2 linked regions of the Mucilaginibacter gracilis genome follow. The main gene of each other region encodes a partner of the protein of the gene in region 2 in a complex. Links are inferred from orthologs where the notes say so. Each region holds a gene or a part of one and is shown on either strand. Other genes may lie near its edges. The genes, in order: mnmG and mnmE.

What was found.
Region 1: the proteins of mnmE (region 2) and mnmG are in contact, whole or in part, in a solved structure (PDB 9HIP), measured with the Escherichia coli proteins. The link is inferred for Mucilaginibacter gracilis from one-to-one orthologs.

What each region holds. Positions count from the first base shown.
Region 1 is NZ_RBKU01000001.1:1,532,174-1,544,783, forward strand. The notes cover bases 1,082-4,004. They hold mnmG (tRNA uridine-5-carboxymethylaminomethyl(34) synthesis enzyme MnmG), read right to left. Parts: upstream 3,513-4,004; coding sequence 1,650-3,512; downstream 1,082-1,649. Other genes in these bases: BDD43_RS06485 (Ig-like domain-containing protein), read right to left, coding at 1,082-1,536; BDD43_RS06495 (CBU_0592 family membrane protein), read right to left, coding at 3,601-3,852; BDD43_RS06500 (ABC-F family ATP-binding cassette domain-containing protein), read right to left, coding at 3,849-4,004. Outside these bases: more of BDD43_RS06485, read right to left, coding at 1-1,081; more of BDD43_RS06500, read right to left, coding at 4,005-5,726; BDD43_RS06505 (Rossmann-fold NAD(P)-binding domain-containing protein), read right to left, coding at 5,723-6,376; BDD43_RS06510 (MlaE family ABC transporter permease), read left to right, coding at 6,649-7,422; BDD43_RS06515 (ABC transporter ATP-binding protein), read left to right, coding at 7,426-8,226; BDD43_RS06520 (MlaD family protein), read left to right, coding at 8,232-9,026; BDD43_RS06525 (transposase), read left to right, coding at 9,327-10,799; BDD43_RS06530 (lysozyme inhibitor LprI family protein), read right to left, coding at 10,805-11,554; BDD43_RS06535 (mechanosensitive ion channel family protein), read right to left, coding at 11,566-12,610. UniProt on the Escherichia coli protein: NAD-binding protein involved in the addition of a carboxymethylaminomethyl (cmnm) group at the wobble position (U34) of certain tRNAs, forming tRNA-cmnm(5)s(2)U34.
Region 2 is NZ_RBKU01000001.1:5,080,061-5,092,725, reverse strand. What follows is about bases 1-2,978. They hold mnmE (tRNA uridine-5-carboxymethylaminomethyl(34) synthesis GTPase MnmE), read right to left. Parts: upstream 2,194-2,978; coding sequence 808-2,193; downstream 1-807. Other genes in these bases: BDD43_RS22550 (hypothetical protein), read left to right, coding at 2,340-2,978; BDD43_RS22560 (helix-turn-helix domain-containing protein), read right to left, coding at 8-574. In the rest of the region: more of BDD43_RS22550, read left to right, coding at 2,979-3,140; BDD43_RS22545 (TIGR02757 family protein), read right to left, coding at 3,158-3,994; BDD43_RS22540 (hypothetical protein), read left to right, coding at 4,121-4,852; BDD43_RS22535 (cystathionine gamma-synthase), read right to left, coding at 4,962-6,107; BDD43_RS22530 (hypothetical protein), read right to left, coding at 6,170-6,682; proS (proline--tRNA ligase), read right to left, coding at 6,728-8,200; BDD43_RS22520 (hypothetical protein), read left to right, coding at 8,302-9,159; BDD43_RS22515 (OmpP1/FadL family transporter), read left to right, coding at 9,174-10,694; BDD43_RS30890 (hypothetical protein), read right to left, coding at 10,716-10,838; BDD43_RS22510 (Dps family protein), read right to left, coding at 10,856-11,335; BDD43_RS22505 (DUF4905 domain-containing protein), read left to right, coding at 11,434-12,195; BDD43_RS22500 (LysM peptidoglycan-binding domain-containing protein), read left to right, coding at 12,211-12,665. UniProt on the Escherichia coli protein: Exhibits a very high intrinsic GTPase hydrolysis rate. Involved in the addition of a carboxymethylaminomethyl (cmnm) group at the wobble position (U34) of certain tRNAs, forming tRNA-cmnm(5)s(2)U34.

The sequences.
Region 1 (12,610 bases), 3.6 Mb from region 2 along the record:
TAGTTTAACGCTTCCAGTGTCCCACTTACCATTGTGGTTGGTATCGTATATAACTTTAATGTGATATTTAGTTGTGTAATAATTATTGTAAACTAACTTTTCGCTTTTGGTGATTACATCGCTGCGTATCTCAACGTCCGAAGTATTTAGTAACTGCACAACATAATGTCCGGTATCAGGCACCGTAACATTTAAAATTAGCTTGCTATAATTTTCGGGTTTATCCAATTCAAATTTTTTAGGCAAGCGCGAGTTTTTATCACCATAAATATCAGCGAAGGTTCCCTCGTTAAATGCAAGGCTGTAAGTTTTATTTGGCCGCCATTTGTACTTGATTATAAATTTCTTCGAATCGGTTTCGTTCGGTATTAAATTAAAATCGGTTTCGTTAACTTCTACCGAATCTTCTGTTAAAGTTATACGCCCTTTATCAATTGATGCAATAGGGTAGTTAGCTTTAACCATTAAATCGGCACCGGGTTTTAATTTATCGTTTGGTGTATTATACTCAAGCGATATTTTTCGTTTGTAGGTATCTCTTTGGCTTCGGCGCAGCGTTATTGTATCCAGTGGTTTGCCATTGTTTAAAAATGAAACCTTGATCGAATCAAACTTCATCGTTTTTAAATAAATCGTCGCCGTATCGGCATTACGTCCAAATTCAACAATCTTTTGCGCGTCCAGGTCTGGGTCCTGTATTTTTACGCCCGGGTTTGGTATGCCTTTATTAAAAGTAAAAAACAATTTACCATCAGCATCTATCCGTCGTTCTAGCGGCCTAAGTTTATCGGGCATTTGTTTAAAAATTTGAAGGCGGATATTTGCCGTATCTCTATTTAAATGAATGATGTTTTTAGTAAAGCCTATCAGCTCATCATCGGCATCATAAATTTTATTATTGTTGGTTTCCTTTAATGCATAAATTTTATAGTCGCCGGTATGCAGGTTACTCATTTTAAAATTGCCGGCTGTATCGGTAGTTGCATAAATTGCCGGTTTCTTTTTACGGTAATAAACCGAATCGAGTTTGAGCGGGATAAGCATCACGGTAACATCTTTTTCTTTAGTTTGAGAAAGCGGGTTAACCACAACTCCCGAAACCGTTAACGAATCGATATGCGAACCGGTTGAAAAAACATAAGTGAAATTTTTTAAAACGTTTCCTTCGTTTACATCGGCAATAGCTTTACCAAAGTTTATTACATAGGTGGTATTTTTTTCAAGTGTGTCTTTAAGTTTTATGATTAAACTTTTTTGCCGCACACTATATTCAGGTGCTTTGGCCACATCCGGACTAATGGTGATTTCTTGGTAAATGCTGTTCAACTTAAAATATTCATCAAAATCTAGTTGAATAATTTTAGCATTGAAGTTACGGGTTGAGTTTGCCGGTGTAGCCTTCAATAATTTGGGCGGAGTCTTGTCTCGGGGTCCGCCAAGTGGTCGTTGAATGTTAGCACAGCCAAAAGCCACAAAAATGGCTATAATGAGTAGTAAATTTTGTAAAATTAAATTGCGTTTTGCGTTAAAGGTCATTTTTAGGCTTTATAAGACACTTTTATGTTTTGATAAATAACGGTATTAAAATTTTAAAATATTGGCTCTAATACAATATTTTATAAAACATTGAAAATCAAATATTTAAACAGCTATCTGCTCACGTGAACCATCAAAACCGAAATATCCGACGGCGACACACCCGAAATGCGTGAAGCTTGCCCTAAAGTGCGAGGTTTGATGCGCATTAATTTTTCGCGTGCCTCTTTTGACAGCGACACCAATTGATGATAATTGAATTCGGGATTGATTTCTTTGTCTTCCATTTTTTTCATGCGGTTAACAATGTCCATTTCTTTTTCAAAATAGCTCTCATATTTTATTTTAATCTCGGCCTGTTCAACGGTTTCATTATCGTAATTAGCGAGTATATCGTTTAACGATTGGTCAACTTTTCTTAGGTCGTTAAAGCCAACTTGTGGTCTGCCTATTAAGCTTACCATCTTTACATTTTGGTTTAGCGGGCTTGTACCTAACTCTTCCAAAAGCGAATTTACATCTACTGCGTCGATAGATTTATTCCTTACAAAATTTACTATCGTGTCCGAGTCGGCAATTTTCCTGTTTACCTTGTCCAGTCTTTCCTGGCTTATCAAACCCAATTCAAACCCAATTGGGCTCAGCCGGATGTCGGCATTGTCTTGTCTTAACAATAAGCGGTGTTCAGCTCTCGATGTAAACATGCGGTAAGGCTCTTCAGTTCCCTTCGTAACCAGGTCATCAATCAAAACACCGATGTACGATTCTGATCTTTTCATAATCAGTTCATGCTTATCGTGCACTTTTTGGTGTGCGTTTATACCTGCAATTAAGCCTTGCGATGCTGCTTCTTCGTACCCGGTTGTGCCGTTTATTTGCCCCGCAAAAAACAGGTTTGATATTAATTTAGTTTCTAAAGTTAAACCTAATTGAATAGGGGGGAAGTAGTCGTATTCTATAGCGTAACCGGGTCTAAACATTTTTACGTTTTCAAAGCCCGGTATTTGTGTAAGGGCTTTGTACTGTATATCCTCAGGTAACGATGTAGAAAAACCGTTAACATAAATTTCTACAGTATGCGCTCCTTCGGGTTCTACAAATATTTGATGCCTGTCGCGTTCGGCAAAACGGTTAATTTTGTCTTCAATAGATGGGCAATATCTCGGGCCTAATCCTTTAATACGGCCGGTAAACATAGGCGATTTTTCAAAGCCTTCCTTCAGTGTTTCGTGTACTTTGCCGTTAGTATAGGTAATCCAGCAGCAGCGTTGTTTGTCCATTAGCTTAACATCCGTGTACGAAAAACGTCCGCGCTTTTCATCGCCCCACTGTTCTTCCATCAACGAATAGTTTAACGATCGGCCATCCACCCTTGGCGGCGTACCCGTTTTCATTCGGCCAGCATCAAACCCCAGGGTAACCAATTGCTCTGTTAAACCTGTTGCTGCCCGTTCGGCAGTACGGCCTCCACCAAACTTTTTCTCGCCAATATGTATTACTCCATTTAAAAAAGTACCGTTGGTAAGTACTACTGCATCGCTTTCTATCTCTATCCCTAAGGCAGTTTTAACACCGCAAACGGTATTGCCTTTAATTAAAAGCGAACTCACCATATCCTGAAATAGGTCAACATTTGGTGTTCTTTCTAATGCTAAACGCCATTCTTCGGCAAATCGCATCCTGTCGTTTTGGGTGCGTGGGCTCCACATGGCGGGGCCTTTACTTAAGTTAAGCATCCTGAATTGGATACTTGTTTTATCGGATATTATGCCCGAATATCCACCTAAGGCGTCAATCTCCCGCACAATTTGCCCTTTTGCAACGCCGCCCATAGCGGGGTTACAGCTCATTTGTGCAATGGTGCCCATGTTCATGGTAACAAGCAATACGCTCGATCCCAGGTTTGCCGCTGCCGCCGCTGCTTCGCAACCGGCATGGCCCGCACCAACTACAATAACATTATATTTTTTAAACATCTTTTATTGCATGTTCCACGTGGAACATTTTAATAAGTTAAATAATTATTCAATCAATGTTCCACGTGGAACATTGATTGGTTGTGTCTTATTCGTTTAATGTTCCACGTGGAACATTCTTAAATAACGACGCTGCTGCCACTGCTGTCCAGATAGCTTCAAGTATCAAAAACGGATAAAAACTAATAAGGTAGGATGCATAGCAATTCATTCCTGCACCAATTATATTGCACCAGATATAAAACTTACTATCGGATGCTATCCTTTTATTGAGGTTTAAAAAGAAACCCACTAATAAAATGATAACGCCAACGGTTGCTATTATATCAGATGTTTTCATGCCGTTTCGTTTAATTCATTTAGCTCTAACCAGCGGAAGGTTTTCTCGTCCAGGGTATCATTCATGTCTTGAATTTTATCGGCCAGGTAAGCAAGCTCCTCGTGGTTTGTAATACCCGAGTTTAATTGAACGGTAAAGTTCCTTATTTCTTGTTCAAGGTGCGCTATATCTTTTTCTAATGATAGTAGTTCTTGTTGCTCCTTAAAAGCCAGTTTGCTTTTTTTTACAGCAGGTTCTTCAGTTTTTTTTGAAGCGGGATTTTTAGCAGCACGTTTTGCTTCTGCTTTCATTTCTTCTACGTCACTTCTGTATGAAGAGTAATTGCCGTTATAAATTAACACCTTGCCATTGCCTTCTAAAATAAATAACTGGTCGGTTAATTTATCCAGCAAATACCTATCGTGAGTTACCAATATCAATACACCCGGATAAGATATTAAAAACTCCTCAAGTACGTTAAGGGTATCAATGTCCAAATCGTTGGTGGGCTCATCCAGAATCAAAAAGTTTGGGTTCTTCATCAGGATGTGCATCAACTGCAAGCGCTTTTTCTCGCCACCACTCAGTTTTGATATTAAACCGTATTGCTTGGCAGGAGGGAACAGAAACTGCGTAAGCAGGTTTGATGCTGTAATGGTTTTACCATCGGCCATCGTTATGTACTCGGCAACATCGGTAACAACGTCAATAACGCGCTCGGTGCCTTTAAAAGTAATACCGCTTTGGTGGAAATAACCCATCACCGTAGTATCGCCTTTATCAATGGTGCCTTTATCGGGTTGTAAGGCACCGGTTATTAAGTTAAGATAGGTTGATTTGCCCGTACCGTTCTTTCCGGCTAAACCAATGCGGTCGCCTTTTTTAAAGGTATAGCTAAAGTTGCTAATTAACTCATTACCGTTAAAGCCAATACTAATGTTGTCTATCTCTAATATTTTATTTCCCTGGCGGGCGGTTTTGGTACTTAACTGTACTTTTTCTTTAGGTCCGCCATCTTTAGTTTTTTCTTCCAGGTCGTAAAAGGCGTCAATCCGCGCTTTTGATTTTGTACCACGCGCCTGTGGCTGTCTGCGCATCCAATCCAGCTCTTTACGTAACAAGTTTTTGTTTTTAGAAAACTGTGCAGCATCTGCAGCTTCCTGCTCGGCTTTCTTTTCTAAATAATACAAATAGCTACCCGAGTAGTTATTAATCTTACCACGGTCAATCTCAATAATCTCGTTGCAAACGTTATCCAAAAAGTATCTATCGTGCGTAACCAACAATATGGTTTTGTTGCCTTCGGTTAATAAGCTTTCAAGCCATTCAATAGTATCAATATCCAAATGGTTGGTAGGCTCATCCAAAACATAAATTTCCGGGTCGGCAATAAGTAGTTGCGCTAAAGCCAAACGCTTTTTTTGCCCTCCCGATAGCGTTTCTATCTTTTGTTCCAGGTGGTGAATATCTAAGCGTCCCAAAATTGTTTTAATGTTATGCTCATATTCCCAGGCCTCCAGGTTGCTTATCTCTTCGGTAACTTTTTCAATAGCTTCGTAATTATCGGGTTCATCTTCTAACAACTCTTCATACCGACGTATTAACTGTTGTTGAACGTTATCTGCCTGGAAAATAAAGTCGCTTATGGTAGCGCCCTTTACAAATTGAGGGTCTTGCTCAAGGTAGCCAAGCTTTAGCTCTTTACTGCGCACAACTTTGCCCTCTACAGGCAAAAATTTACCGGCCAATAATTTTAAAAGTGTTGATTTGCCTGCGCCGTTTGCGCCCACAAGGGCTACCCTGCGGCCACGGTTAATGCCAAATGTTAACTGACGGAATAACCAGGTATCGTTAAACGAATGGCCAAGGTTCTCTGCTGAAATGTAAGTACTCACGCTAATTGTTTTATTTTATCTGAAGGATGGATAAATATACCAGCCTCGGTTTTTAATGATTGATTGAGCATAGCCCGTGCCACAGTTGCGGCTGCTATACTTTTATATTTTTGTAAACCACCTGTTAATAAAGGGTTTATAAATTTCATTGCTGCTATTGCAATACGTTCTAAAAGCCTATCCTCTCTTCTGTTGCCTGTTAATAACGATGGCCTGTAAATATGTATAGCCTTTAACGGCACCTTTTCTATATCACGTTCGGTTTCGCCTTTAAGCCTGGTATAAAAGCTTTTTGATTTGACGTTTGCACCAAGTGCCGAAACCAAATGATATTGCTTTACCTTGTTGCCAAAAGCTATTTGAGCCAATTGCAAAGGGTAATCATGGTCAATTTTTCGGTATTGTGTTAAATCGGGTGTTTTTTTCAACGTAGTACCCAGGCAGCAAAATAGGGCGTGCCCGGTAATTGCCGTTTCCCAGTTATCTAAGTTGTCAAAATCAACAATAAGTTGTAAAAGCTTTGGGTGAGATAAAGGCATTTCCTTCCTTACCAAAATCATAATTTCTTGATAATCAGATGATTGTAATAAAAGATGTAGCAATTCATTACCAACCAGTCCGCTCGCTCCAACTATGATAGCTTTTTTCAAAATCGATGTTAAAAAATTTCCTGCAAAAGTACGGAATTTTAAATAGAGCTGAACTTCCTAAAGTGCTGGCATGTAACTACAATGCCATAGTTTGTTAAAAACCATATACCATTGGTAAACAAAACCCGCAAAAATATGTTTAAGGTCTCAGTCTTATCATTTACCGTATAAACTTTTAAAACTATCAATGAATTAGATAGTTGTTAACTATTTTTTAATATACACAAAACAATGCAAAACTTATTTGTTGTAACAATAATAATTAATAAAACATGGCAGAGCAGGAATTAACAGGTTGGAAAAAATGGCTGGAGGAGGTGGGCGAACAGGCTACTTTTTTCAAAGGTTTTTTTCGTAATCTTTTTACAGGAGGTTTTGAATGGTCTGAGTTTGTTCGCCAGTGTTACGAGATAGGATACCGTTCAATCACCCTTGTAGGCATTACATCCTTTATTATGGGGGTAGTACTCACCCTGCAATCGCGCCCTACGTTGGTGAAGTTTGGGGCAGCCAGTATGCTGCCTTATATGGTTTGCGTATCTATAGTGCGCGAGATAGGGCCGGTAATTACAGCCATTATTTGTGCAGGTAAAATATCATCGGGCATAGGCGCCGAGCTGGGCAGTATGAAGGTTACCGAGCAAATTGATGCCATGGAAGTATCGGGTGCAAACCCTATGCAATACCTTGTGGTTACGCGTATACTGGCCACCACCATTATGATACCCATATTAACCCTTATGGGAGATGTTTTAGGCCTTTTTGGAGGCTTTTTAGCCGTGCATTTTGCCGACCACGCCAGTTGGCAGCTTTATTTTAACAAATGCGTTAGCTCGGTTAATTTTAGCGATTTGTTGCCTGCTGTGGTTAAAACTGTATTTTTTGGTTTTGCTGTAGGTTTTATAGGTTGCTATAAAGGTTTTAACTCAAACCGTGGTACCGAGAGTGTGGGTATAGCGGCAAATTCGGCTGTGGTAAGTGCTTCGTTATGGATATTCTTTTTAGATGTTGTAGCTGTGCAGATTACCCAATTATTTTTTTATTAAGCAATGGAAAAGGAAGCAAAAATAGATATACAGCCCGAAGAAACATCGGAGAAGGAAGCCCCGAAAGCCAATGCTAACGAAATTGTGGTTGAAATTAAAAACCTTAAAAAGAGTTTTGGTTCTAAAGATGTGTTAACCAACATTAATCTCAGCTTAAAACGGGGCGAAAACCTTGTTGTTTTGGGCCGGTCGGGTTCAGGCAAATCGGTAACCATAAAATGTATTGTGGGTTTATTAACCCAGGACGAAGGTGAATGCAAGGTTTTTGGCCAGGAAGTGTCGGATATGGACGACAAGGAACTAAAGGAATTGCGTGTTAAAGTAGGTTTCTTGTTTCAAAGTGGCGCGCTATACGATTCGATGAGTGTGCGCGACAACCTGGAATTTCCACTGATTAGGGTATTAAAGCAGCACGACCAGGCTGAACTGGATAAGGGTGTTAACGATGTACTGCAATCGGTAGGTTTGGCCGATGCGATAGATAAAATGCCATCCGACCTTTCGGGAGGTATGCGTAAACGTATTGGTTTGGCCCGTACCTTAATTGTAAAGCCCGAAATTATGCTTTATGACGAGCCTACCACAGGCCTTGACCCTATTACATCCAGAGAAATAAGTGAACTGATACTGGAAATGCAGAAAAAATATAAAACATCGTCCATCATTATTACCCATGATATGGAGTGTGCACAGATAACCGCCGATAGGATTCTGGTGTTACAGGATGGAGCATATGTTGCCGAGGGCACGTATGAAGAGTTGGCAAAATCGGAATCAGAATTTGTAAGATCATTTTTTAAATAAACAACATGAAAACCACCACCGGACAAAAGCTCAAAATAGGCATATTTACAGCTATTGGTATATTGATATTATTTGCCGCCGTATTTTTAATAGGCAGCCAAAAAAACTTGTTTAGCTCCACTTATCGCGTACACGGTATATTTAAAAACGTAGGCGGCCTGCAGGTTGGCAATAATGTGCGCCTGGCAGGTATTAACGTAGGCGTTGTTGAAAGTATTGAAATACTTACCGATACATCTGTAAGGGTTGATTTAACGATAAACACCAATTTTCAAAAATTTGTTAAAAAAGACGCGCGTTTATCAATAGGTACCGATGGTTTTATTGGCGATAAGCTGGTAACCATTGCACCTGGCGGCGCAACTACTACCGAAGCGGCCAATGCCGAACAAGAATTGCGCACCATACCGCCCTTTGATACCGATAAGTTGGTTGCCAAAGCAACTAAAATTGTTGATAACCTGGGCATTCTGTCCGGCGATATGTCTGAAATTGTTGGCAAAATTAATAGTGGTAAGGGCAGCATAGGCCGTTTGTTAAACAACGATAAAATGGCTAAAGATATGGAACATACTGTAAATGAGGCTAAAAACACCATGACATCTGTTAAACGTACCACAGGCACTTTAAATGAGGATTTAAAAGCCGCTCAAAGCAATTTCTTACTCAAAGGCTTCTTTAAAAAGAAACAAAAAGCCGAACAAGCTAAAAAAGATTCTATCAATAAAGCGCGTGGTATAGTTGATACCACAGCCAAGAAAAAGAGAAAAGGTTTTTTAGGATTAGGCGGAAAAGGATAAAAAAAATGATTATAGTTAAAGCGTCGTAATGTTTTATTGCGGCGCTTTTTTTATGGCCTTAAGTATGGTTTTAAGCTTGCCATGCTTAAGGACGTGCCGCCCATATCTTGCGGTAAACAAGCACTGCCAAGACCGTAATATATATTGAAAACCAGAGAATCATCTTTTAATTCGATGTTAATATCTTCCCATTTAACCCCTAACTCCGCATAATTACCCCGTCTATTTTGAAAAATATAGTGGAACAACGCTTGATTGTTCCTTTTTTTGTTTATTTTGGGCTACCTAATTAGGTTGTCTATGTCGTTACCTTCCTGGATTCAAAAATTTAAAGAGCCAAAAACAGAGATCAGGCTTATCAAGGGTACATTTTACAAGTACGCTGTTGAGTATCGTTATAATTCTGAAAAAAAGCGGACGGATAAAATAACCCTGGAACTTCTTGGTAAAATCACCGAGAAGGAGGGCTTTGTCCCGTCGGATAAAAAACTAATAAAAGATAAAGGCAACAGCCTGCCGGTAGTAGATATCAAAACATACGGATTGTATAATCTCTTTACGTCTTTGCTTGCTGAGGATCTTCCCAGTTTACTTACACTCTTCCCAGAGCCTGTTAGTCAAACATTATTGACAGTAGCAATGATGCGTTTTGCTTATCAGCACCCAATAAAGCGTATGCCGTTTCAACATGCACATGACTACTGTTCTCTGAACTGGGTCACAAAAGGTCTTGATGACAAAGCAATTACAGCTGCATTGAAATATGTAGGAGAAAACAGAGAACTATTGCTGGGCTGGATGAAAGGCAGATTAGGGGTAAGGGAAGCTATGCAGGATAAATTTGTAATGATTGATTCTACGCACATACCATCCCTTTCAGAACATCTTTCAGTCAACGCAATGGGTTATAATCCACAGCATAGCTATGATCCACAAATACGCCTGATGTACATTTTTTCTGCACAAATGCAACAACCGGTGTATTATAGACTTATCAATGGGAATATTACTGACGTTACATCGATGAAGATATGTGTAGACGAACTAAATATCAAAGATGTGGTTTTCATTGCCGACAAGGGATTTTACAGCAAGAAAAACGTCGCTGACCTCAAAACTGCCTCCATTCATTTCATTATCCCACTATACAGAAATAATAATCTCATAGATTATGAACCGCTACAGCAAGCCAATTTTAAAAAAGGTATAAAGAATTATTTCACCTATCAGAAGAGGGTGGTCTGGTATTATGAATATGAAAAAGAAGGACTGATGCTAACTACTTACCTTGACGAGCGCCTTAGAGTAGAAGAAGAAGCTGATTTCCTTACCCGTACTCAAACACATCCTGATAAGTATAAAGAAGTTGATTTCTTTGAACGGGTTGACCGTTTTGGAACACTTACACTCACGAATCACCTGCCTGAAGCGGTGTCCGCACAAATGTTATATGAAACCTACAAACAGCGCAATGAAATAGAAGTCATGTTTGACGCCTACAAGCACTTCCTGCTTGCAGACAAAACCTACATGCAGAACCGATATGTGCTGGAAGGATGGTTAATGGCAAATTTTATAGCCATGATCGCATACTACAGGTTGTATACACGACTAAAAACAGCAAACAAACTTTCAAAATATGCACCAAAGGACATAGTAGAAATATCAAAAAGCATCTACCAAACTAAAATCCGAAACACCTGGGTAAGATCCGAAATAACAAAAAAGACAAAAGACCTCTTTAAATCTATTGACATAGACTACCTAAATTAGCGGAGTTAGGGTTTAAACCAATCAAGCTTGGTTTTATCGCCATAACAGGCTTTCGAATCCGGGTCGGTTTCTTCGGCCCGGGCTTTCATAAAATCTTCATTGAAGGTCTTATTCAACATAGCCAGCAACTTATCACCATTCTGATTAAAAAAGGCAGCGTTGGTTACCTTTACAAAAACACCGTTTTGTTTAAGATATACTTTAGACGACCAAAAAGTGCGGCCCTTATAATCAGGCTCGCCTATAGAAACCGACCTGTAATTTTGATAAGTGCAGGTGCGGGTAATGGTAACATCACCGTTTTCATTAGGTTTACTTTCTTTCTCAACACATTGTGCCCTATTTGGTAATGCCTTTGCCACATTTATGCTGATCCTTTTTATCAATAACCTAACCCGGGCCTTTACAATACTATTCATTTCGGCATAGGCAATCATCCTGTCATCTTGCGCCGAACTTGCAAAAGCCCCTTTTCTATCGGCAAAAGCCTTATCTCTTAATGCGAGCCATTTTAACTGGTCTGCTTTTAAAGCCAGTTTTTCGGTAGGGTTTAGGCCAGCGCGCAAATTTTTATAGGCTACGTTTAAAACACTATCTAACTGGCCGTAAAATTTTTGTTCGCAACCCAGCATAGCTTGACCCTTATCCAGGCATTTTTTATTTTCTACTTCCAGATCTGTAATGGTTTGTTCTGTTTGTGCCTTTACAACCGAATTTATAAATAATAAACCCAATATCATCATTAAGTATTTCATGTTTTTGGTTATTATGCCAAAGGCGTTTGGTTTTGATGGATAACCGTTTGGGTAGGGAAGGCAAAATCGCCCGCGCTTTGTTGCACTATCTCTATTATTTTAAAATTGATCTCCTCTTTTATTTTAAGGTACCAGTTGTAATCCATCATTTCAATATAATACAAAACCTGCAAATCCAATGATGATGAGCCAAAATTTTCGAAGGTTACAATACCGTCATCGCTGGTTTTTGAATGAGCATTAATATAGCTTGTAATTTTATCGGCAATGTTCTTAATATCGGCAATAGGGGTATTGTAGGTTAAGCCCACATCAAACTTAACGCGGCGGTAATTGCGCACGCTCATGTTTTCGAGCGCGGTATCAATCATTTTTTTATTAGGCATGGTTACCACGCTTTTTTCGGCTGTACGTATGCGGGTGCTTCTAAAGCCTACCTTTTCAATAGTGCCTTCAACGCCGTTAACTTTAACAAAATCGCCCAGTACAAAGGGTTTATCAACAAATATTGTAAACGAGCCTAATAAGTTTTCTAAACTTTCTTTAGCTGCCAGCGCAATGGCAATACCACCTATACCAAGCCCGGTTATCAGCGTTAATACATTGATCTCGAAAACATAACCCAGTACAACAAAAAAAGCAATGGTACCTGTAGTTATTTTAACCAGTTCTTTCACAAAAGGCACAATCTGGTCGCTTTCCTTATGCTCTGTTAACGATGCCCGGTGGGCAAACACATAAGCTATAAAATCAATAATACGCAAGGCTATCCAAAACAGCGATATAATTATCAGCAGTAAAAAAAGTTTATCAACAACCTGTATCAAGGTAATGTTGCTGTGTACCTCAACATTATCAATTAATGCTTTGCGTTTGTAGATGACCTCGTTTAACGGAAAATCGAGCTGATTTACTGCCAGGTAAACAAGCCAGAGGCTCACAAAAAACTCAATAGGCTTAACCAGCAGGTCTATAAAAATGGTGGCATTAAGTTCTTTACCAAACCGGCCAAACAGCAGCAGCAAAACACGGCTTAACAGCCGCGAAAACAACTTT
Region 2 (12,665 bases):
CATAGTTTTAAGCGTTTAACAATTGATCTATCCTTTCTTTGGGAACATAAGAATAGATACCTTTCTTTACTTTGGGAACATCTTCCCGTTTAATCAAATCATAGAGCGCCTTTTCAGAAATGTTATATTTCTTTTGCACTTCAGACATATTGTAACATTCTTCTAAATCGGTTTCTTTTACTTTTTTTTCGATTGCAAAAATTGGAATAACAGTTTCTGGGATCAAAAACAGTTTATCTATTTCAGTACGTTGGATCAGTGTTTTTTTCAATTTTATATTAACCGCACGAATGTGGCCGCTGCTAATCAAATTATAAATAGTCTGACGGGAACTGTTGAGCAACTTTGCTGCATCACGTACGGTAAGAAATTCCCTGGACTTCAATTCTTCCAGTGGCTTCTCTTTGATTGTTTTTACCTCTTGATTACATATTTCAACTTTTTTCGCTTTTAGATTTGCTTTGTATGATCGTTGCGCACATTTAAGACTACAAAATTTAGTAACCGTTTTCTTGGCTTCAAATTCGTCTCCACAATGCTGGCAAATTCTTTTCACCCGAATATTTGAGCTCATTTTTTGTTATGTTTTGTATTATATTGTACAAAAGTGTTTAAAAGTGTCAAGTTACCTCACCTATAATTTATTCTGAGGAACAAAATTTAAAACAAGGAACAACTGAGGAACAAATTTAACCAAAACATTTTATTTATTCAAAAATGAAAAACAAAAATAAAACCCCTGCAAGTGTTTACTTACAGGGGTTTAGCTATATTTACTGGGTGTTTATTTTGTGAGCTTTTGTGGATTTACTTCCCGATACAGAACTTCGAAAATATATTGTCAAGTAAATCGTCGGTGGTTACTATGCCGGTTATTTCGCCGAGGTAGTGGAGTGCTTGTTTAATGTCGAGAGCTAAAAAATCGGAGGCTATGGGGTTGTCTATGCCGTGGAGTACGCGGGTAAGGGCTTCTTCTGTTTTTTGGAGGGCTTCCAGGTGGCGGATGTTGGTTACCAGGGTTTCGTCGCCGGCTAGCTGGCCGTTTACGGCGTGGTTGTATATGGCTTGTTTTAGCTCGGTAATGTGTTGTTTTTGCTTGGCCGATACGGCAATTAGCTTTACAGCGTTGGGTAAAATAAAATCGGCAGCGAGGCTGCTGTTGGGTAGTAAGTCGGTTTTATTGGCAATGGCCAATACCGGCAAGCCGGGATGCAAAAGTTGGGCAATATCTTGTTGTACCTCTTCGGCGGTGAGGGTTTGAGCGTCAAACACGTAAAGTAGCAAGGCACTCTGGCTAATTTTTTCCAGCGTTTTTTGTACGCCAATGGCTTCTATAGTGTCGGTAGCCTCGCGTAAGCCAGCTGTGTCTATTAGTCTAAAATTAATACCGTTAATGTTCAGCACCTCTTCAATAGTATCGCGGGTGGTACCGGCAATGTGGCTCACTATGGCTCGCTCTTCGTTAAGCAAGGCGTTTAACAAGGTTGATTTGCCTGCATTTGGCCGCCCTGCTATTACCGTATTAACGCCCAATTTAATGGCATTCCCCAGCTCAAACGATTGGATGAGTTTGCTTATCATCTTACTAATATCAACAACCAATTGTTTAAGCTGCCCGCGATTGGCAAACTCAACATCCTCTTCCGAGAAATCGAGCTCCAGTTCTATTAACGAGGCAAAGGTTACCAACTGCTCGCGCAGTTGCTTTAGCTCGCTGCTGTAACCACCGCGTAATTGTTGCATGGCTACCTGTTGCGATGCTTTGGAGTTAGCGGCAATTAAATCGGCTACGGCTTCGGCCTGGCTTAAATCCAGTTGTCCGTTTACAAAGGCCCTTAGCGTAAACTCGCCGGGTTTGGCTCCGCGTGCGCCTCGTTTAATAAATAATTTAATGATAGATTCGATGATGTATGATGAGCCATGGCATGAAATTTCGACTACGTTTTCGCGCGTGTAAGAGCGTGGCGCCACAAAAATTGATGCCAGTACCTCATCTAAAACAACATCATCATCCACAATATTGCCAAAGTGAATGGTGTGCGATGCTTGGGTTGTTAAATCTTTGCCTTTAAAAACGCTGTTGGCTATAACAATGGCATCGGGCCCGGAAAGGCGGATAACGCCTATAGCACCTACGCCGTTTGGAGTGGCCAGGGCTACAATGGTATCTTCTTTTAATAAAATTTGCGACATTGATGCAAAGGTGGGGATTTGGGTGGAATGTTCCTATAGTTTGCGCTAACCTTACATCAATGGGTAAAACTAATGTTGCCTAATATTTTGTTTAAACAAATGCTTTGCTTTATTTTATAATTGCAACCCATAATCTATCCTAAAACATGCATCAAATTAAGGCAAAGCCTGTTTTATTAAAGCAAATTATTTGCTTGTGCTTATTTGTACTTACATTTAGTTATACCACTAAGGCGCAAATATTCCGTATCAATACCATCAATTGTAAATTGAGTAATGCCGATACGGCACTACTTAACAAAATGGGGCGCTTTGAGGCCAATTTTTATAACCAGGTGTTTAGTACCCATAAAAATGATAGCGTAACTATTGATATTAACCTTTACGGGAAACACAGGGAGTATAACGAGGTGCAAAAAGACCAAATGAATACCACCTTTATTGATGGCTTTTATTCGCTAAAGCAAAATAAGGTGTTCATTTATAAGTCTGATAATTACATGAATACCCTGTTTCACGAAACGAGCCACAATATATTGCGATACAACTTTCCGCGCCCGCCGCAGTGGCTTAACGAGGGCATTGCTACTTTGCTTGGCTACCTGGTTGAAACCACCGATAACCGCATATTATACATGCCACAAGCCATGTATGCCAAACAATTAAAGGATAGCATAAGGGCGCATCAGTTTAATATGAACAACTTTTTTAATTATAAAAGTGCCGACTGGTACGATAAAGGCAAGCGACCCATGCTATACGCAACATCGTATTGTATTGTTTATTTTTTGATAAACCAGGACAAAGATTACCTTGCTCCAATATTGGTACTCATGAAAAAGGGAACTTCAACACCCAATGCCTTTAAGGCCACCTTTGGCAGCCTTGATAATTTTACGCGCGAGTTTTATGATTTTTACCTCAACGGTGCCGGCACGCGGCTGTAGTTTATCCAAAGTTGGTATTAAAATTTTTCTTCTATACCTAATCCAAACAGGGCAAAGTCGTACTTAACGGGGTCTAAAGGGTCAAATTCGCGCAGTTTTTCGGTGAGTTCCACGGCTGTTTGCCAGTCGGTTTGTTTGCGGCTAATGAGGTTGAGCTTGCGGGCCACGCGGTCAACATGCAAGTCGCAGGGCATAATCAGGTCGGCAGGTTTAATGTGGTTCCATATACCAAAATCAACGCCTTTATCATCTTTCCTTACCATCCAACGTAAAAACATATTGAGCCGCTTACAGGTTGATTTTTGCTGGGGCGATGATACATGCTTTTTAGTGCGCTGAGGAAAATGGGGGAGGGAAAAGAAATAACGGTGGAAATGCACCAGCGAAGAAGCCCCCCGGCCCCCTAAAGGGGGTGGAATTGTCCTGGGGGACTTGCCGTTTAATATTTGCGGTGTGTTTATTTGTTCCCCCTTTAGGGGGCTAGGGGGCATAAACGCTGTTTCCAGCGATTGATGCCTTTCGTAATGGTGCCTGAAAAAGCTGATGAAGTATAGCGTATCAATATCGTTAAACGTGCGGTGTTTAAAGTGGAGCAGCTTTTTAAGGTCGGGCTCCTGGTGGTTCATAATGAAATCGAGAGGTGCACCGTCCATCAAACTAATAAGTTCTCTACATTTATTGATGATGGTAACACGCTGCCCCCAGGCTAAGGTTGCCGCCCAAAAGCCCATAATCTCGATGTCTTGCTTTTTAGTAAACAGGTGAGGGATACAAATAGGATCGTTGGTGATGAAGCCGGGTTGGTTGTATTGTATTACTTTACTGTCTAAAAAAGCTTTAATATTTTCAATCATTTATATTAGAATAATGAGCAACAGCAGCTATCAAAACTTTTTTTTATTGTAGGTTTAAATAGGCCAACAATAAAGTTAACAAAAAAACGGGACAATTTAATAGCAGGTAAATTAGTGGTTGACAATATGAAAAATACTTTATATCTTGCTATAAACCAAAACCTTACCATTATGAAACTACCTGATAATACCCGTGAAAATCCAGAAGTAATTTCTTACCGGGTCATCCGCCGAAGCATAGGCTTCCTGGGCATTCTACTTCCGTTTGGCCTTGTTGCTATGGCCTACCTGCTGGGCTGCCGCCAGTTGCAGCCATCAATTAGCCATTATTATTATACAATGGCCGGCAGTTTGTTGGTGGGTGTACTTTGCGCGGTAGGCCTGTTTCTTATTAGCTACAAAGGTTTCAGTCCGCTCGACGACTTTGCGACTAACTTTGCCGGGATATGTGCTTTCGGCGTAGCATTTTTACCAACAGAAAATTCTGATGGAAGTGTTTGCGCACTATTTAAATACCCCGATAGCGGTTTAAGATCTGGCTTGCATTATGGTTCGGCATCGCTTTTATTTTTGACATTAGCTTTTATATCCTTTTTTTTGTTCACACGTTCTAAAGGAGAAAAAACCAAAGAAAAGTACACCAGAAATGTAATATACAGGGTTTGTGCGGTGTTAATGCTGCTTTTTATTGTTATGGTTCCCATTTGTTCAAAATGGATAGATCCTAATGATAAGCATCAGCTAACTTTTTACCTTGAGGCGGGTGCCTTAATTAGCTTTGGCACCTCATGGTTGGTTAAAGGAGAAATGGTTTTGAAAGATAAACCTAAAGTGGGTAACGCTACTGCCAAAACATAAATACTATGATATATAGAAGATCGCAATAAATATTTTGCAGTAATAAATTATAGCCAAGCAATTACACGGAAAGGTGCAATTGCTTGGCTACTGGCAACAATAGGCTGAATTATGCATTTTCTAAAGCCTGCTTCAAATCTTCTAATAAATCCTCAATATCCTCTACTCCAACACTCAGGCGCAGCAGACTGTCAACAACGCCGGCTTTTTCGCGGAGTTCTTTTGGGATAGAGCCATGCGTCATGCTCACGGGATGGTTTATTAACGATTCTACACCGCCTAACGATTCGGCAAGGGTAAATACTTTGAATGAGCCGGCCAGTTTATAAGTATCTTCTAAAGTAGCTCCCTTTACGGTGAACGAAATCATGCCGCCAAAATCGCGCATTTGCTTTTTGGCAATATCGTGGTTGGGATGGTCTTCAAAACCGGGCCAGTATAGTTTGTCAATTTTGGGATGCGTTTTTAGGTATTGCGCTATCTGGCGTCCGTTTTCGCAATGGGCTTTCATGCGCAGGTGCAGGGTTTTTATACCGCGCAACACCAAAAAGCTATCCTGCGGACCGGGAGTTGCGCCGGTTGCATTGTAAATAAACCATAGTTTTTTATATAGTTCATCATCGTTAAGCATCAGGGCACCCATTACCACGTCCGAGTGCCCGCCGAGGTATTTTGTTGCGGAATGCATCACAATATCGGCACCTAAATCAATAGGATTTTGCAGAAATGGCGATGCAAAGGTATTATCCACACAAAGTAAAATATTGTTTGCTTTAGCTATTTGCGCTACGCCTGCAATATCAATAATTTTCATGGTTGGATTGGTAGGCGTTTCAATCCAGATGAGTTTGGTTTTATCGTTAACGTAGGGCGTAATATTCTCTGGTTTAGACATATCCAGAAAATGGAACTTGATACCAAAGTTGGCAAATATTTTGGTAAACATACGGTACGAGCCGCCGTAAAGGTCGTCGCCGGTAATTACCTCGTCGCCGGGTAACAACAGCTTCATCACGGCATCCGTAGCACCCAAACCGCTGGAAAAAGCCAGGCCATGCTTTGCATTCTCTAAAGCTGCCAGGCAATTTTCTAAAGCGTTGCGGGTTGGGTTTGTACCGCGCGAATATTCGTACCCTTTATTATCGCCCGGCGTTTTTTGCCAGTAGGTTGATGTTTGGTATATGGGTGTCATTACGGCACCTGTTGTTGGGTCGGGCTCCTGGCCCGCGTGTATTGCTTTAGTTCCGAATTTCATGATAGCATAATGTTGAGCCCCCCGGCCCCCTAAAGGGGGAGCAATTATAAATTCTGTTTCCTTTAGGGAAGGACAGGTTTAACAGTTATGGATAAATTATTAAGCAGTAGATCAAAACCATTTTCCATGATCTTTGCCAATACCACTATTTCCTTTTCGTTAAAAATAGCACTTGAATCTTGCGTGATAAATGGGCCAGCCCTATCAAATAGCTTGTTATAAACAGAATTGCGGACAGCTCCTTTTTTATCTCCAAGGTACGCTATATTTAAGGATTCCGATATATCGATAAATAAATTCCAGGTATCTAAAAAGGTAAGGTAATCAATATTCTTATTGGGGCTTACTATCCATCGCTGTACTTTTCCGACATCAACGCAACTAACTTCGTCGGTAAGTTGCATATTGTTCTTTTCGAGAAAAACATGCAGCTCATCAACCGTTTTAAATCCAATTATCTTTGATTGTTCATCTAATAATACCGTGTCAACCTCATCCAATATCCAAATTATGTAAATACTCTGAAACTGAAATTTCAAACAAATACCGTAATACTTTACGTCAGTAATGTGCATCACAATCATTCAATCCTTTGTTCCCCCTTTAGGGGGTTAGGGGGGCTAATACGCCCTTGCAAACAATACCCTTTGCGTGCTTGGCTTGCCGGTTAATATACATTTGCCTTCTTCCTGCTTGTTATCTAATGGTATGCAGCGAATGGTGGCTTTTGTTTCTTGTTTAATGCGTTCTTCGGTTTCGGGTGTGCCGTCCCAATGGGCCGAAATGAAACCAGGGGTTTCGTCCAGCGTGCGTTTAAAGTCTTCGTAAGTATCCACTTCGCGGGTGTTTTCTGCACGAAATTTGAATGCTTTTTGAAAAATATTATCCTGTATCTCAACCAGTAAGTTCTCAATCAGTTCGGTTAAGCCTTCCTGCTGAACAGTTTCTTTGGTTTTGGTATCGCGACGAGCCAACTCAACCGTGCCATTTGCCAAATCACGACCGCCAATTGCCACCCTCAGCGGGATGCCTTTCAGCTCGTACTCTGCAAATTTAAAGCCTGGGCGTTGGGTATCGCGGCTATCGTACTTAACCCGTATGTTTTTCGATTTTAACTCTTTTGATAATTTATTTACAAACTCGGTAATCTGCGCCAGTTCTTCTTCACTGCGGAAGATGGGCACAATTACAACCTGTATTGGTGCCAGTTTTGGTGGCAATACCAAGCCCGAATCGTCCGAATGAGCCATTACCAGGGCGCCCATTAAACGGGTTGATACCCCCCATGATGTTGCCCACACAAACTCTTGTTTGCCTTCTTTGCTGGTAAATTTAACATCAAAAGCTTTGGCAAAATTTTGCCCTAAAAAGTGCGATGTACCTGCCTGCAATGCCTTGCCATCCTGCATCAGGGCCTCAATACAATAAGTATCTAAGGCACCGGCAAAACGCTCGTTAGCGGTTTTGCGGCCACGCACTACGGGTAATGCCAGCCAGTTTTCGGCAAAATCGGCATAAACATGTAGCATTTGCTCGGTTTCGGCTATGGCTTCTTCGGCGGTTGAGTGGGCTGTGTGGCCCTCTTGCCATAAAAACTCGGTGGTGCGCAAAAAAAGGCGTGTACGCATTTCCCAACGTACTACGTTTGCCCATTGGTTTATTAAAAGCGGCAAATCACGGTATGATTGAATCCAACCCCGGTATGTATTCCAGATGATGGTTTCGGATGTTGGCCTAACAATCAGTTCTTCTTCAAGTTTTGCAGTTTCGTCAACAATAATATTGCCGTTGCCATCGTTTTTAAGGCGGTAATGTGTTACAACCGCGCACTCTTTAGCAAAGCCCTCAACGTGGCTGGCCTCTTTAGAGAAAAACGATTTTGGGATAAAAAGCGGAAAATATGCGTTACTGTGCCCCGTATCTTTAAACATTTGATCTAATACAGCTTGCATTTTTTCCCAGATGGAATATCCGTAGGGTTTAATGACCATGCACCCTTTAACAGCCGAATGTTCGGCCAGATCGGCTTTTACTACTAAATCATTAAACCATTGCGAATAATCTTCGTCTTTACTAACAACCCCTTTGCTCATATAATATTGGTATAAAATTTGACTGTTTAATTATGTTATTATTGCCGTCAAATTTATAAATTTATACTTTATTTAAACTTTTACTTTAACCAATTATAAAAATGAAACGGAACATACTTAATGGAATGATCTTGATCGGTGCTATTGCGCTGAGTTCCTGTTCTACACAAAATAAATTGGCATCAAACCAAAACGATGCTAACGATGATGTTTATAGCACTAAAGCCGTTGCCGGCGAACAACCAGTGTACGCCGTTAGGCAAGATAATTATCGGCAAGACAATGGCGATAACGGTTATGATGATAACGATTATTATTACTACGATAGCTATTCGGCACGTTTAAACCGCTTTTATAACTATTCGCCATTTTTGTCGTCGTATTACGACGATTTGTATTACGGCCAGTACAGCCCTTATTATAGCGGCTTTGGCCTTGGTGTAGGTTTTGGCTATGGCTATTTTGGCGGCGGCTACTTTGGTTATAACCCATATAGCTATTATGGCGGTTACGGTTACAACCCGTATTTTAACAACTACTATGGCTCAACAATAGGCTATGGTTATTCGCCTTATTGGGGTGCGGTGTCTTATTATAACGTTGCACGTAACAACAATACGGCACGCCCTTATCGTGGCCCAAGTGTGCCTATTAACACTACCCGTAGTACTATTGGGTATACAAATTCTGGCAGGGGAGTGCAAACCTACAACCCCGGCGGCAGGCCTTCGGGCGTTGCTACAGTAAACAATGGCGGCAACAGCACCAGCTATTCGGGAAGGCAGGCAAGGCCCAATTCTACAGGTTATCAGCCACAAACAACAACCCAAACTCAGCAAAGGCCACAATCACAGCCGCAGCCTAGTTATACCCCGCAACCGTCAAGTTCGGGCTCGTCGGGCGGTAGCAGTGGTGGTGGCGAAAGAAGCAATGGCAGTTCCAGACCGGTAAGGCCTTAACTTTTTAAAAATCTATGAAAATTAAATATATGCTAACAGTGGCGGCTATAGTAGCTGTTACAAAAAGTGGTTTTGCCCAATATTCGGGCGATGCCTTAAAATTCTCACAATTTCAAACCGGCTCAACCGCCCGGTTTAAAGGCTTGGGTAATGCCGGTACAGCCATTGGTGGCGATTTGAGTAACATTAGCGGCAACCCCGCCGGTTTAGGTTTCTTCACCAAATCTGAGTTGAGTATTACGCCGGAGTTTAACAATGCGCAAGCAAAATCAACTTACTTTGCGGGTACAACAAATACCGATAATAAAGCTCAATCCAATAATGTAAATTTCAATAACGCATCTGCGGTTTTTTATACCCGTTTAAATAAGCCCCGCGGCGAAGATAAAACCAAAGGCTGGTTGAGCATAAATTATGGTATATCGTACAATCGTACTAACGATTTTTATGCTAATACAACCTATGGCGGCAAAAACGCCAATAACTCGCTGGTAGATCGCTTTACGCAACTTGCCAATACCGATCCAACCGCAACCAGCGATGGCTCTTTACAAAACTGGGCTTATAACCAATATCTGTTTGAACCCACTACAGCGGGTTCGGCTTTGCCTTACCAGTCTAACGTTCACGCTAATATAAAACCTGTTGACCAAATTAACACCACCACCAACACGGGCGGTCAAACAGCTTTCAATTTTTCGGTAGGTGCTAATTACAGCAATCAACTCTATCTTGGCTTTGGCATCGGCGTTACCAGCCTGAGGTACAATAGCACTAATACATTTAGTGAAAGCGGGCATCAAGACTTCGACAATTTAGATTACAACACACAATACGCTCAAAATCAAACCACTAAGGGTACGGGAATTAACGCAACCTTTGGTGCCATATACAAACCTGTTGATGCATTAAGGCTGGGTTTAAGCGTAACCACACCTACCTGGTACGTTATTGATGATGACTATAGCGAAAGCCTTAAAACACAATATGTAGGCAGCTCATATTATGCCGATGGCCCGGCAGATTACCCGCTATCGTACAGCTTGCGTACACCTTTAAAGGTGAGTGGTGGAGCGGCGGTGTTTTTTAAAAATTACGGCTTTATTACTGCCGATGTTGATTACCTGGATTACTCATCAATGCGCTTAGACAACAGCAGCACCACAGCCGACGGTTATGACAATAATACAGGTGGGTACGATCCCACGCAAGACAATAGCGACATTCATAAACTATACCGCTCAACCGTAAATGCTCATATTGGCGGCGAAGCGCGTTTGACCAGTCAGTTTGCTATACGTGGTGGTTACGGCGTTCAAGGCAGCCCTTACGTAAACACCGCCTACCAAAATAACATCAGAACCATAAGCGGCGGCCTTGGCTACCGCACAGGGTTATATTATATTGATGCTACCTACAGCAATGTTAGCGGTTCCGAAAGTATTTATCCGTACATCATTAGTTCGGCAAGCCCCTATGCCAATATCGACAGAACTTATAACAACGTATTTTTAACTCTTGGTTTAAGGTTTTGAGTAGGAATTAAGCTGCTGGAATCACGAAGCACGATAACTTAAAATAGAAACGATAGCTTTATCAAACAAGAAAGCCGATTTTTTAAAAGGTCGGCTTTCTTGTTTACCTATCAAATCAATCTTGATTGATTTGATTTCTGGCATTTTGATTCTCTCTCTAATTAATCTTCGTTAACAAACGAGCGCAGCATCCAGGTATTTTTTTCTTTATACTGCATAAAGCGGTTTACCATGTCGTTGGTGCCATCGTCGCCGGCTTCGCTGGTAAGTTCTAAAAGCTCGCGCTCCATTTCAATCAGTGTAGCCATATCATCAATTAAAGCTTTTACCATTTGGGTATCTTTCATACCAATGGTATCTACTTCCTTAATTTTTGATGTTTTAATATAATCTTCAAAGGTACTGTAGGGAGCTTTGCCTAAGGTTAATATGCGTTCGGCCAATTCGTCAATAGTTGTAAGGGCCACGGTATAAAGCTCTTCAAATTTAACGTGCAGGGTAAAAAAGCTTTTTCCCTTTACGTTCCAGTGGCAGCCACGTGTTTTTTGGTAATGGAGGTGGTAATTTGCCAGCAAATCGTTAAGGTGGTCAACTACAGGGCGTACGCTTTTTTCTTTAAGGCTAATTTCTTTTGCGTTCATTACGGGTTTTATTTTGTTTTAATTTTTAACGTTTGCCCCATCACAATGTTTTATTTAATTGTTGAATTTAAAGGCATATTTGCGAAGCAATTACAAACATGACAAAGTTAAAAACATACATACAGCAGCTTTTTAGCGGGCAAATATGGAAAATGGAAATAGATGCCTCGCGGCAGCTACTTTATATTGAAACCCGCAATACCCAGAGCCGCACGGTTAGGTTTTCGGCTTTTGACATGCTTTTGGGCAAAGCTAATTTTATTGATTTTGCTTTAGACGAGCAATGGCTGGCCGGTATAGAGGGTAGTTTTAATGGCGTTTTGTTTTTGCACGGTTATCAATCGGCACAAAGCCCGGTACATAAAGGCATAACAGCTATTAACGGTAATAACGGCCAAGTTTTGTGGAGTAACTACACTTATGCCATCCACCACATCAGCACCGGCGGCCCTGTTGCCTACAATACCCAGGTGCAGCCTCAAAAATTGTTTATTTTGGATGCACAAAACGGGGCTATCCTACGCCCGTTTAATGAGTTTACTGATGCCGATATAAACCCCGATATACAGTTTCCGCATGGTATACAAACCTTGGCCGACGATATAAAACCCTACATAAGTGGAGATTTAAGGGGTAATATTGATTACATGGAGTACAATAGTTTTAGAATTGTATCTTTGCATTCCTTAATTAAGACTGACCTGAGCCAAACATTATTGATAATGCAGGGCAACAATTTAGTTTATGAGGATTTATTGATTGATGGAATACAAAAATTGCAACCCGAGGCGTTTATAATGCATCAAAACCGGTTGATATACATCAAAAATAAGATTGAGTTGAAGGTTTTAAATTTATAAATGCGTTTAAAAACAATGATGAAATTTAAATTTTTATTAATAGTACTACTAACATCAATTTCTGTTCAGCTTTTTGCCAATAACCTAGCAGACTCCATAGGAGTAGAAAACCAAGACGGCAAAAAAGTAATTATCCATAAGGTTGATCCGCACGAAAGCTTTTATTCTATAGCCAGGTTATATAAGGTTGACCCGAAAACGCTTATGGCCTTTAATAATAACGCCACCACACTAAGCATAGGGCAAACTATAAAAGTACCTACCGACAGGCCCTTTATCGAAACTGTAAAAAAACCGTCGTTTGCAAACAACAACTTCAATATCCGCACTTCGCCTGCTATGGAAAAACCCGTAGCAACTGCTGCCGCTGTTAAAGAGGCTGTTGCCGCCCAAACACAAGTAACAACTACCGAGTACAAGGTATCGGCAGGCGAAACTTTATATGCTATATCAAAACGGTTTAACACCAC